Regions from separate parts of the Stenotrophomonas sp. YJH_SMC_133 genome, predicted to be linked through region 1. Evidence: predicted binding sites of a transcription regulator. Region 1 holds the regulator's gene; each other region holds the start of a gene.
What was found. Region 1 encodes FliA, which starts transcription of late flagellar genes. Its sites were predicted from a motif close to TAAAGTTTNNCNNNCNNNGGCCGATAA; they were not measured.
Positions count from the first base shown of each region.

Region 2: AC5P78_RS03485 (methyl-accepting chemotaxis protein) is a predicted target of FliA. The motif match lies at 1,840-1,866, and genes of this name have one in related genera.
Region 3: AC5P78_RS11130 (methyl-accepting chemotaxis protein) is a predicted target of FliA. The motif match lies at 3,024-3,050, and genes of this name have one in related genera.

Region 1 is NZ_JCAFTW010000019.1:30,708-34,865, forward strand. It holds gene flhF (flagellar biosynthesis GTPase FlhF) at 1-446, shown strand, start outside; gene AC5P78_RS20255 (MinD/ParA family ATP-binding protein) at 433-1,320, shown strand; gene AC5P78_RS20260 (RNA polymerase sigma factor FliA) at 1,317-2,060, shown strand; gene cheY (chemotaxis response regulator CheY) at 2,118-2,510, shown strand; gene AC5P78_RS20270 (protein phosphatase CheZ) at 2,510-3,115, shown strand; gene AC5P78_RS20275 (chemotaxis protein CheA) at 3,118-4,158, shown strand, end outside.
Region 2 is NZ_JCAFTW010000002.1:202,398-206,555, forward strand. It holds gene AC5P78_RS03465 (MFS transporter) at 1-66, shown strand, start outside; gene AC5P78_RS03470 (KGG domain-containing protein) at 77-382, opposite strand; partial or broken gene AC5P78_RS03475 (S41 family peptidase) at 504-783, shown strand; gene AC5P78_RS03480 (NAD-dependent epimerase/dehydratase family protein) at 882-1,775, shown strand; gene AC5P78_RS03485 (methyl-accepting chemotaxis protein) at 1,985-4,158, shown strand, end outside.
Region 3 is NZ_JCAFTW010000006.1:288,341-292,498, reverse strand. It holds gene AC5P78_RS11145 (bifunctional diguanylate cyclase/phosphodiesterase) at 1-704, shown strand, start outside; gene AC5P78_RS11140 (hypothetical protein) at 847-1,353, opposite strand; gene AC5P78_RS11135 (hypothetical protein) at 1,491-1,706, opposite strand; gene AC5P78_RS11130 (methyl-accepting chemotaxis protein) at 1,805-2,995, opposite strand; gene hflD (high frequency lysogenization protein HflD) at 3,159-3,773, opposite strand; gene mnmA (tRNA 2-thiouridine(34) synthase MnmA) at 3,770-4,158, opposite strand, start outside.

The DNA of each region.
Region 1 (4,158 bases):
AGGCCAACAGCGGCACCGACCTGGACCAGCTGCTGGAACGCCTGAAGGACTACAAGCTGGTGCTGATCGACACCGCCGGGCTGGGCCCGCGCGACCGCGCGCTGGCCGCGCAGCTGCAGTGGCTGCGCGCCGCCCGCCAGGTACGCACCCTGCTGGTGCTGCCGGCCAACACCAGCTTCGGCGACATGGACGAGGTGGTCCGCCGCTTCGGCGCCGCCAACCTGCAGGGCCTGGTGTTGAGCAAGCTGGACGAGACGGGCCGCTTCGGCAACGCCCTGTCAGTGGCCGTGGACCACGCCCTGCCGATCACCTGGGTGACCGATGGCCAGGACGTTCCGGACGACCTGCACCGGGCCAGTGCAGCCAATCTTGTACTTCGCCTTGAAGATTTGCGCCGAGCGGCCGATATGCCCTGCAACCCGGAGTTGAACCATGCCGTCGCGTGAGTACGCCAAGCTGACCAAGACCTTCCCGCTGTCGGCCACCCGCAGCGAGCCGCTCGGCCCTGTGCGCACCATTGCCGTCACTGGCGGCAAGGGCGGCGTGGGCAAGACGAATGTGTCCGCCAACCTGGCGGTGGCACTGGCCGGGATGGGCAAGCGCACGCTGCTGCTGGACGCCGACCTGGGCCTGGCCAACATCGACGTGATCCTGGGGCTGAACCCGACCTTCACGCTGGCCGACCTGGTCGCCGGCCGCTGCTCGCTGGACGACGTCATCGTCGAAGGCCCGAACGGCGTGCTGGTGGTGCCGGCCGCGTCCGGCCGCCGGCACATGGCCGAGCTGGCCCCGGCCGAGCACGTCGGCCTGGTCAACGTGTTCTCCGAGCTGGAACGCGAACTGGACATCATGGTGGTGGACACCGCCGCAGGCATCACCGACGGCGTGCTGACCTTCTGCCAGGCCGCGCAGGACACCGTGGTGGTGGTCTGTGACGAGCCGGCCTCGATCACCGACGCCTACGCGCTGATCAAGGTGCTGTCGCGCGAACGCGGCGTGGACCGCATCCAGGTAGTGGCCAACATGGTGCGCGACCCCAACGAGGGCCGCGTGCTGTACGAAAAGCTGACCCGCGTCTGCGAGAAGTTCCTCGCCGATGTCTCGCTGAACTACCTGGGCTGCGTGCCGCAGGACGACTGGCTGCGCCTGTCGGTGCAGCGCCAGCAGCCGGTGGTGAAGGCCTACCCGTCCAGCCCGGCCGCGCTGGCGATCACCGAGATCGCGCGTCGCACCGCACGCTGGCAGGCGCCGACCGAACCGCGTGGCGGCGTCGAGTTCTTCCTCGAGCGCATCCTCAAGCAGCGCGGGGTGGCCGCATGAAAGGCGCAGCCCAGTACAGGGAAGTCCAGCGCTCGGCGGCCAACGAGGTCATCGCCCAGCATTCGGACCTGGTGCGGCGCATCGCCCACCACCTGGCCGCGCGGTTGCCGGCCAGCGTTGAAGTGGACGACCTGATCCAGGCCGGCATGATGGGCCTGATAGAAGCGTCGCGCAGCTACGACGCCGACCAGGGCGCCTCGTTCGAGACCTATGCCTCGATCCGCATCCGCGGTTCGATGATCGACGAGATCCGCCGTGGCGACTGGGTGCCGCGCTCCGTGCACCGCCGTGCACGCGATGCCGCCGCCACCATCCGCCGCCTGGAACAGAGCAGCGGCCGCGCCGCCAGCGCCACCGAAGTGGCCGCCGCGATGGAGATGCCGCTGCCCGAATACCTGCGGTTGATGGAAGACGCCGCACGTGGCCAGGTGCTGAGCCTGGAGTCGCGCATCGAGGACCAGGGCGAGCTGGACACCGTCGCCCAGGGCGGCCCGACCCCGCAGCAGGTACTGGAGCGTGGTGAGTTCGGCCGCGAGCTGGGCAAGGCCATCGGCCACCTGCCCGAGCGCGAACAGCTGGTGCTCTCGCTCTACTACGAGCAGGAACTGAACCTGAAGGAGATCGGCGCGGTGCTCGGCGTGAGCGAGTCGCGGGTCTGCCAGATCCACGGCCAGGCGGTGCTGCGCCTGCGTGGCCGGCTCAAGATTTTCGAGGCGGCGGACGCCGGCCTGGAAGAATGAACATGCCCGAGGCGGCTGCCCCCGGCCGCCCGGAATGAACAACAAAGGAACTCTGCTTTGAACAAGAACATGCGCATCCTGATCGTCGATGACTTCTCGACCATGCGTCGGATCGTCAAGAACCTGCTGGGCGATCTGGGCTTCACCAATACCGCCGAAGCCGAGGACGGGCATGCCGCGCTGTCGCTGCTGCAGAGCCAGCCGTTCGATTTCGTGGTCACCGACTGGAACATGCCGGTGATGACCGGCATCGAGCTGCTGAAGGCGATCCGTGCCGATGCCAAGCTGAAGACCCTGCCAGTGCTGATGGTCACCGCCGAAGCCAAGCGCGAACAGATCATCGAAGCCGCCCAGAACGGCGTGAACGGCTACATCATCAAGCCGTTCACTGCGCAGACGCTGGAAGAGAAGCTCGGCAAGATCTTCGAACGCCTGGCGGCCAGCGCCTGATGGATACCACGGTCGACAAGAGCGCCCTCTCCCTGCGCCTGCAGGAAGCCCTGGACGCACTCGAGTCCGGTGACGAGGCCGCCTGGCGGCAGCGCATCGACGGACTGGTCGCGCTGCGTACGCAGCCGATGATGAGCGGCCTCTCGCGGCTGGCCCGCGAGCTGGGGCAGGCACTGGGTGAGCTGCCGACCGTGCCCAGCGAGGCCGGTGAGCTGGACGACGCCTGCGCACGCCTGGACCACGTGGTGGCCATGACCGAACAGGCCACGCACCGCACCCTGGACCTGGCCGAGGAATGCCGCAGCCTGACCGAACAGCTGCGCGCTGAAGGCCTGCAGCCGGGCCAGGACGCGCAGCTCGAGCGCATCCGCCACAACCTGACCGAGATCGCCCTGACCCAGAGCTACCAGGACCTGACCGGGCAGATCATCCGTCGCGTGGTCGGCATCGTCCGCCGCGTGCACGAGGGCTTCGGCGCACTCGGCCTGCCGCCGGAACAGCATCGCACCGACCCGGAACTGGCCGGGCCGGCACTGAAGGGACTGGACCGCCACGCGGTCTCGCAGAACGACGCCGACGACCTGTTGTCGGATCTGGGGCTGTAAGCATGAGCGCGGTATCCGACGACATCACTGCCGATTTCATCATCGAGGCACAGGAAATCCTGGATCGCCTGGGCGAACAGCTGGTGTCGCTGGAGCAGGCACCGCAGGACACCGAGCAGCTCAACGCGGTGTTCCGTGGATACCACACGCTCAAGGGCGGTGCCGGCTTCCTTGGCGTCACTGCGATGGTCGAGCTGTGCCACGCCGCTGAAGAGGCCCTGGGCATCGCGCGTGCCGGGCAGGCGGTGCTGCAGGCCCACCACTTCGACGCCGCCCAGCAATCGCTGGACTACCTGCAGTCGATGCTGGACGCCGTGTCCTCCGGCACCGAGCCAGGCTATGCGCCGCCGGACCTGATCGCGCAGTTCGACATGAACGGTGGCACTGCCGCGCCGGTCGCTGCGGCCGCCCCTGCGGCAGCTGGCAGCGACCTGATCACCGACGACGAATTCGAGGCCCTGCTCGACCAGCTGCATGGCGGCAACGCACCGACCGCGGTCGCGCCGGCCAGGAAGGCCGACGACGGCCTGATCAGCGAAGACGAGTTCGAAGCGCTGCTGGACCAGCTGCACGGCGGCGCTGCGCCAGGCGCGAAGCCTGCTGCCACCGTCGCGGCGGCACCTGCCGCTGCACCGCGCCCAGCGCCCGTACCGGCGCCCGCAGCCAAGCCGGCGGCCAAGCCGATGGCCGAGGCCGAGCACACCGTGCGCGTGGACACCAAGCGCCTGGATGCGATCGTCAACCTGATCGGCGAACTGGTCCTTTCCCGCAACCGCCTGAAGACCCTGCGTGCACGCCTGCGCGACGAGGAGCTGGACCGCGCCGTATCGACGCTGGACATCGCCACTGCCCGCCTGCAGTCGGCGGTGATGCGTACCCGCATGCAGCCGGTGGGCAAGGTGTTCTCGCGCTTCCCCAAGGTCGCCCGCGACGTCGCCCGCTCGCTGAAGAAGGAAGTGGACCTGGAGCTGGTCGGCGCCGAAACCGAACTCGACCGCAACCTGGTCGAAGCACTGGCCGATCCGCTGGTGCACCTGGTCCGC
Region 2 (4,158 bases), on a different contig from region 1:
GCGGTGGCGGGTGCGCTGGCCCTGCTTGCGGCGCTTGGGCTGCATCGGCAGCGTGCATCGGCTTGACGCGCAGCATTCAGCCCTGCTGGCGTTGCGGGTCCTCTGCCGTGCGTTCGATCGCCTGAGGCTGTTGTTGCTGCTGGCGCGCGTTGGCGTGGCGTGCGTGTCCACCTTCGCGTCCGATCGTGGCCATGTGCTGGCGGTCGCGGCTGATCGCTTCGCCGCCCTTGCGGCCTGCGGCACGTGCTTCGGCCGGACTGAATTCGTGCGCATTGCCGGAGGCATGTGCCGCGCGCCCGCCCTTGGCGGCGATCGCGCGCTGTTTGTCCTGGTCCATCGAGGCGAAGCCCCGGTTGGAGCTGCGCGGGTTCTGCTCAGTCATGTGAAATCTCCTGCAGTGTGGACGCCGCCTTCGTGGGCGACGGCGTCCATGCTTGGCCATCGCACGCTAACTCCAGGTCGCCATCTTCGCCCCGGTTTTCACGCGCCCTGCGCACGGGGATGATCACGCAGCCGGCCCGGCGGCCGCATTCGTCGCGTATTCACTGCCGGCCCTCGGATGCGCGGCAAGGCCGGCGGCCGCAGTGGCGGTGCCGCACATATGTTCGATGGTCCTGTGCTGCTGCCCGATGGCTATCAGATAAACGTTCCGACCGGCAACCGATCAAACTGCGCACCGGTGGCAACGGCGAACGGACCGGTGTCGCGCCCCACGCGGCAGGCGGCGACGATCCACTCTCCATCGCGCGTCAACTGCTGGCTCCGCCGAAGTCGTCAGGATGAACGCACAGTTGCGCGGTCGTCCTATCGCAGATGTGCCGTTGCATGCCTAGAATCGAAGCATCCCGGTAGTTCCCGGGCGCTTCGAGTGAATGGACTCAATGAAGATTCTGTTGACCGGCAGTTCCGGGCGGATCGGGCGCGCGATCTTCGGCGCGCTGGCGGCTGCCCATGAAGTGGTGGGTCTGGACCGCAGTCCGTTTGCCACCACGCGCATCATTGCCGATGTCACCGATCATCAAGCCGTCGTGCGCGCGGTGCAGGGCGTCGACGCGGTCATCCATACCGCGGCCCTGCATGCGCCGCACGTCGGCCTGGTACCGGACGCGGTGTTCCAGCAGATCAACGTGGACGCGACTGCGCACCTGCTGCAGGCGGCGCGCGAGGCAGGCGCACGGCGGTTCGTGTTGACCAGTACCACCGCGCTGTACGGCCACGCGGTGGTGGCGGGGGGATGCCGCTGGATCGATGAGGATACCGAGCCGCTGCCGCGAACGATCTACCACCGCAGCAAGCTGCAGGCCGAGGCCCTGGCTGAAGCTGCCGCCGCACCGGACTTCGGGGTGCGCGTGCTGCGGATGGGGCGCTGCTTCCCGGAACCGCCGGAACGGATGGCGATGTTCCGGTTGCATCGTGGGATCGACGCCCGTGACGTGGCCAGTGCCCATGCCGCGCTGCTGCTGGATGAGGGGCCGGCCTTCGCCCGCTACATCGCCTGCGCCGCAACCCCGTTCCGGCGCGAGGATTGCCTGGAACTGGCCACCCAGCCGCGCAACGTACTGGCCCGGCGCGTACCGCAGCTGCTGGCCGAGTTCGAGCGCCGCGGCTGGCCGTTGCCGCTGAGCGTCGACCGCGTCTACGACAGCGCCCGCATCCGCAGGGAGCTGGGGTGGCAGCCGCGTTTCGGGCCGGACGCGGTGCTGCAGCAGTACGCCGCAGGCAGCATCGAGGTGTTGCCACGCGCGGAGTGGATCAAGGATCGGGTGGCCGAATAGGGGAAGCGGGGACGGATCCCTGTCCCGTCCCTGAGTGGATTCAGGAATGTGTAGGCCGGTCGCCTCAACCTCGTTGGCAGGCGGCCGCTAACCCGGTGCGCTTCCTGCGCCGGGCGGGTCCCGGCGGCCGGTGGCCTGCGCGACGGATCGCGCGCCTGCGCGGTGCCCTCCCGGTGCCGGTCGTCCTGAACTGCCTTGCGGACCCCTCCATGCCTTCTTCCCGTTCCGCCGCTGCCCGCCGCCCGGGCAGCATCGCCCACAAGCTGATGCTGGGCACCGCCGTCATCGCGCTGCTGTGCTTCGGCCTGACGGCGTTCCTGATCTATCGCCAGGCCAGTGCCAGCCTGATCGATGCCTCGCGCCAGACCATGACCAGCGAGGCCAACGCTGAAGCGCGCCAGGTCGCCGCCGATCTGGGCACGGCGTTTGCCAGCAACGATGCCATGGTCGAAGCCGTGCTCGCCCAGCGTGCGCGGGGCGACGTGCCCGATCGCGCCAGCCTGGCTGCCGTGCTGGGCGAGCAGCTGCGCACCCACCCGGAGTGGCTCGGCAAGAGCACCATGTGGGAGGCCGATGCCTTCGATGGCAAGGATGCCGAGTTCGCCAATACCGCGATGCACGATGCCAGCGGCCGCTACATGAGCTACTGGGCCTGGCATGACGGCAAGCCGCAGCAGTCGACCATGACCGACTACACCGAAGCCGCCGACGGCTCGGCCGACTGGTATGTGGTACCCAGCCGCGACAAGCTGCCCAAGGTCAGCGAGCCCTATGCCTACGACATCGCCGGCCAGCAGGTGCTGATGAGCACGTTGAGCTCGCCGATCGTCGAAAACGGTACCTTCCTCGGCGTGTTCACCGTCGACTTCTCGCTGGCGGCGCTGCAGAAGCACCTGGCGACGCTGACGCCGATGGGCGCAGGCCGCGTCGAGCTGCTTTCGCCCAACGGCGTGGTGCTGGCCTCGGCGAATGCCGCCGAGATCGGCAAGCCGCGCACCGACGCATTGACCCGCAGCATGCTGGCCGACATCGCCGCCGACCGCCGGTTCGAAGCCTTCACGCCCGATGCAGCCGGCAACGTGCGCGTCTACGTGCCGCTACGCGTGGGTAATGCCCCGCAGCGCTTCGCGCTGGGCGTGGTGATGCCGCACGCGGTGATCGTGGCCGAGGCACGCCAGCTGCTGTGGTTGACGCTGCTGGTGGGCGTGGTGGCCGCGCTGACGCTGAGTGCCGGTGTCTACGTGCTGCTGCGCCGCCTGGCGATCCGCCCGTTGGCCGAAGCGGTGCGGGTGGCGGGTGACGTCGCCGCCGGCAAGCTCGACAGCACCTTGCCTGCGCGCAGCAACGATGAAGTGGGCCGCCTGCTGGACGCGATGCAGGGCATGCGCGGGCAGCTGCAGGCGGTGATGGCGGCGCAGGCGGAAATGGCGCGCCGCCACGATGCTGGCGAGCTGAGCTACCGCATGGACGCCACTGCCTTCCCCGGCGAGTACGGCCGCATGGTGGCCGACAGCAACCAGCTGGTGGCTTCCAGCAATGCGGTCACCCAGCGCCTGGTCGAGGTGATGCAGCGTTACGCGGTGGGTGACCTCAGCGTGGACATGGAAGCGCTGCCGGGCGAGAAGGCGGTGTTCACCGCAGCGATGGCCACCACCAAGAGCAACCTGGCCGCGATCAACGAGCAGATCCAGCAGCTGGCCGCCGCCGCGGCGGCCGGCGACTTCGCTGTACGCGGTGATGCCCAGCGCTTCGACCACGATTTCCGCCGCATGGTGGAGACCCTCAACATCATGATGCAGGTCAGCGATCACAACCTGGCTGAGCTTTCGACGCTGCTTCGCGCGATTGCCGCCGGCGACCTCAGCGCACGCATGCGCGGTGATTTCCATGGCGTGTTCGCGGTGATGCGCGACGATGCCAACAGCACCGTGCAGCAGTTGACCCAGATCGTCGGCCAGATCCAGCAGTCGGCCGCCAGCATCCGCCTGGCGGCGGGTGAGATCGCTGCGGGCAACAGTGATCTCTCGCGTCGTACCGAGCAGCAGGCCGCCAACCTGGAAGAAACCGCCGCCTCAATGGAGGAGCTGACCTCCACCGTGCGCCAGAACGCCGACCACGCGCTGCAGGCCAATACCCTGGCAGGATCCGCCGCTGACGTTGCCAGCGAGGGCGGGGAAGTGGTCAACCAGGTGGTGCAGACCATGGAGCAGATCGAGGCCTCCTCGCAGCGCATCGCCGAGATCATTTCGGTGATCGACGGCATCGCCTTCCAGACCAACATCCTGGCGTTGAATGCGGCGGTGGAAGCGGCGCGGGCCGGTGAGCAGGGCCGCGGCTTCGCGGTGGTCGCCAGCGAAGTGCGCGCGTTGGCGCAACGCTCGGC
Region 3 (4,158 bases), on a different contig from region 1:
TGTTGCGCTGGCACCGCCCCGGGATCGGCTACTGCAGCCCGGCCGAGTTCATCCCCATTGCCGAAAAATGCGGCGAGATCGTGCGGATCGGCGACTGGGTGCTGAATGAGGCCTGCCGCCAGGCAACCGCCTGGGACCGTGCCGGACTGCGTTTCGACCGCATTGCGGTGAATGTTTCTGCGGTACAGCTGCGAGACCGCGGCTTTGCCGAGCGCGTGATCGAAATCTGCCACGCCCATGGCTGGCCACCGCAGCGGCTGGAGCTGGAACTGACCGAGTCGGCGTTGATCCGTGACACCGACATCCTGCGCCATTGCTTCGACGTGCTGGAACGGCACGGCGTGCCGCTGGCGGTGGATGACTTCGGTACCGGCTTCTCCAATCTCAACTACCTCAACCGCTTCCCGGTGGGGCGCCTGAAGATCGACCGCAGTTTCGTGCAGGGCATGCTGCACGATTCGGGTACGGCCGAAGTGACCCAGGCCATCGTGCACCTGGGGCATGCGCTGGGCATGAAGGTGGTGGCCGAGGGCGTGGAAACGCACCAGGAAGAGGACATGCTGCGCCGCCAGGGCTGCGACGAGATCCAGGGCTACCTGTACTCGCGCCCGCTCAGCCCGCGTGACCTGGCGCAGTGGCTGCGCCAGCCACAGCCGGTTTCGCTGCGCACCGATGCCAGTGGGGAAGTGATGCTGATGCGGTGATCAGCTGCACTGGTTGGAACTGACCCTGGCTGTTGTGCCTATCCACGCATGGCGTGGATCTACCGCAACCCGCTTTGGTGGGTGCCGACCGTTGGTCGGCACGGATGCCTGTGCCTGTCGATCATCCACGCATGGGGTGGATCTACCTTGGGAACTCCGCCTTCAACTGCATGCGCAGCGCTTCGACGATGGCCGCATAGCGCCGCTTCTGGACCAGATAGCTGGCCAGGAACAGCGGAAGCACCAGCAGCATCGGCGCCACCATCGGGCGCATCGCCACCAGCGGCAACAGCAACAGCGACAGGATGGCCACGAACCAGCTGCACAGTCCGATCACCCGCACCTCGTGCCGTCGCGCGTTGAGTACGATGCGACCGCGCATCACCGGGAAGTAGCGCAGGCCGAAGCTCGGCGCGAAGCTCTCGCGGAACGCCATGCTGCCATCGGGCAGCGCATGGAAGGCCAGTTGCAGCCACTTGTCCTGCGGCAGGTCACGTTCCAGGCTGCCCAGCGAGAGCCGGGCCTGCATGGCCGGTGACGCCGCGATGCGTTCGTTGAACAGGGTGATGCCCCAACTGAAATAACCGGCCACCCAGGCCATCAGAAGGACGGTCTCGATCAGCAGGAGTGCGATCAGGGTGATGGCCATCGGTCTTCCATGAACGGGATCGGTGGATCATGCCACAACGATTTCGCCACCCCGGTAGATCCACGCCATGCGTGGATGTTGCGGCGAGGGCCAGGCGTCACACCGGCGGATGAAAGCCGTCCACCCATGGCGTGGATCTACTTCAGCGCTTCCCCGTCCAACCCCAGGTCCCAGGCCAGTCCCAGCAGTGCCTCGTCCGCCCGCGACGGGGCGGGGCGCGCGTCCGCCAGCTGCTGCAGTTCGCGGATCTCTTCGCGGGCGACCTCTTCCAGCTGCTGCAGCTGCTCACGCACGCTCGCGTTGCGCGGGCGCTCGGTATCGGTGAGGGAGGGCAGGGCGCGGATCAGGGTCATGGTGCGGGTACAGGATGCATCCAACGGCGGGTCACAGGCAAAGGCCCCGGACGAACCGGGGCCTTGCGGGCTGCCGACGAGGGCAGCGGACATCAGGGTCAGAACAGCTCGACGGTGCCGGCGCCCATGCTCTGCTGGGCAACCGGCTTGTGCGGCGGGCGTTCCCACTCGCTGCGCAGTTCGCGCAGGCGGCTGCCGGTGCGCTGCAGGGCGGTGGCGATCTCTTCGTCGAATACGCCGCCATTGCGGTGCAGCAGTTCCTGCAGGGCCACCGCTTCGCGGTTGATCGCGGTCAGGCGGTCCAGGTGGGTGTGCACGCCGCCCAGCGCCTGGGTGGCGATGTCTTCGAACTGCAGGGCGCGCACGGCTTCGGCTACGCTGCCATCGATCGAACGGGCGCACTCGGACACTTCGCGCATGCCGTCACCCAGCGAGGCGTTGATCTGCGCGACGTTGTCGAGCATCGCCGCCGCTTCCTGGCGCGCTTCGCGGGAGCGGTCCATGTCACGCGAGGCCATGTGCGAGACCGTCTCGCGCACCTTGGCGATGGCGTCCTTGGAGCTGTGTGCCAGCTTGCGGATCTGCTCGTTGAACGTGGTCGAGCGCTCGGACAGGTTGCGCACTTCGTCGGCGACCACCGCGAAGCCACGACCGGCTTCACCGGCACGTGCCGCTTCAATGGCAGCGTTCAGGGCCAGCAGGTTGGTCTGGTCGGCGATCGACTTGACGTCTTCCAGCAGCGCGAAGATGCCATCCAGGTGCTGCGCCATCTGGTCGATGTGCTGCACGGTGGTGCTGCTCTGGCCGCTCACCTGTTCCAGCGCTTCGACCAGCTGTTCCATACGGTGGCTGGCGTGCTGGGCGAAACGGGCAACGTCGAGGCCGGCATTGCCTTCGTCACCGGCGCGGTCGACGATGCGCGACAGGGCCTGGCTCTGCTGGCGCGACTTGCGGTTCATCGCATCGAAGCTGCCACCGAGGCTGGAGACGGCCTGGCGGATCAGGTCACGGGCGCGTTCCACTTCGCCGCGCGAACCTTCGATCTCGTTGCCGACGAAATTGCGCAGTTCGGTCAGCAGCTGGTCCTGCTCACGCAGGACACGGGCGTGTTCCGGGGAACGGTGTGCCTGGGCGCGGGTGGTCCACCACGCAAAGCCGAGCCAGCTCAGCGTCATCGTGGTCAGGATCGCCCAGCGCAGGGCGGCCGGCCATTCGAAACCGATGGCGAAGGGGAGCAGCAGGGTCAGAGCCAGGGGGGCGGCCAGACGGATGAAAATGCGTGAGTACATGGACGTTCTCGGGAGGTGCACGGAGGATGTATCGGCCGTACCCCCTTTCTCTTTAACGTCGATGTGCCTCGAAGTGCATTCTGAATGCGCCGGTTTTCCGGCGCCTTGGCGGCTTCGGGGTCCGAGCCCTTTCCGTGCCGGAAAGGGATCCGACCCCACACCCTCAGGCCAGCTGCCGGTCCACGGCCTCGATCATCGCCTTGCGGCTGAACAGGAAGTCCCAGTAGCTGCCGCCCAGCTGCCGCCACAGCACCGCAGCGCGCACCGCGGCCAGCAGCAGGGCGCGGATCTCGGCCACCACGCCAGCCTGGCCCAGGTAGTGCGGGTTGCCCTGCACCATTACCCGCGGCTTGAGGTGGCTGATGGTGTCGGCGTAAAGGCCTCCCAGGTTGGCCAGCACGTCCGGGTGGCCGCTGTCGCCCAGTTCGGTGGCCTGGCGCTGGGCGCGCTCGATGCCCGAGGCGACCTTGTTCACGGTGGCGCCATCCTGAACGAAGCGGCGCTCCAGCTGCAGCACCGACAGGGCCAGCTTGGGCAGGATCGGGTCCTGGCCCTGGCTGCGGAAGTAGTTGTGCAGCAGGCGCAGGCCGGACTTCAGTGCATGGCGGTCACCGAACACCTCCTGCGGCGAGGACGCATCGACACGGAACACGCTGTCCACGGCGGTGCGCACGGCGGCGGCGTCGGAATGGCCGGTATCGGCGATGCGGCGTACCTGCTGCAGGGCCTGGGCAATGCCGGCCAGGGCCAGGACGCGGTCGTCGACAGTGAAACTCATGCAGCGATTACCTCAAAAGGGGAAGGGGTGGTGCGCAGGCGCTGTTCCAGCGGCGCATCGGTGGCGGCGATCACCGCGCCACCCAGGCACACGTCACCGTCATACAGCACCAGCGATTGACCGGGGGTAACGGCGCGCTGCGGGCGCGCGAAGGTGACCAGCACGCTGCCATCGTCCAGCACCTGGACCGTACACGGCTCATCGGGCTGGCGGTAGCGGGTCTGGGCGGTGCATTCGAAGCGCCGTGCCGGCGGCGAACCGGCGATCCAGTGCGCGGTTTCCGAACGCAGCCGCTCGGACAGCATCCACTTGCTGTCGCGGTCCTGGTCCACGTACAGCACGTTGCTGGCCACATCCTTGCCGACCACGTACCACGGCGCGGCCG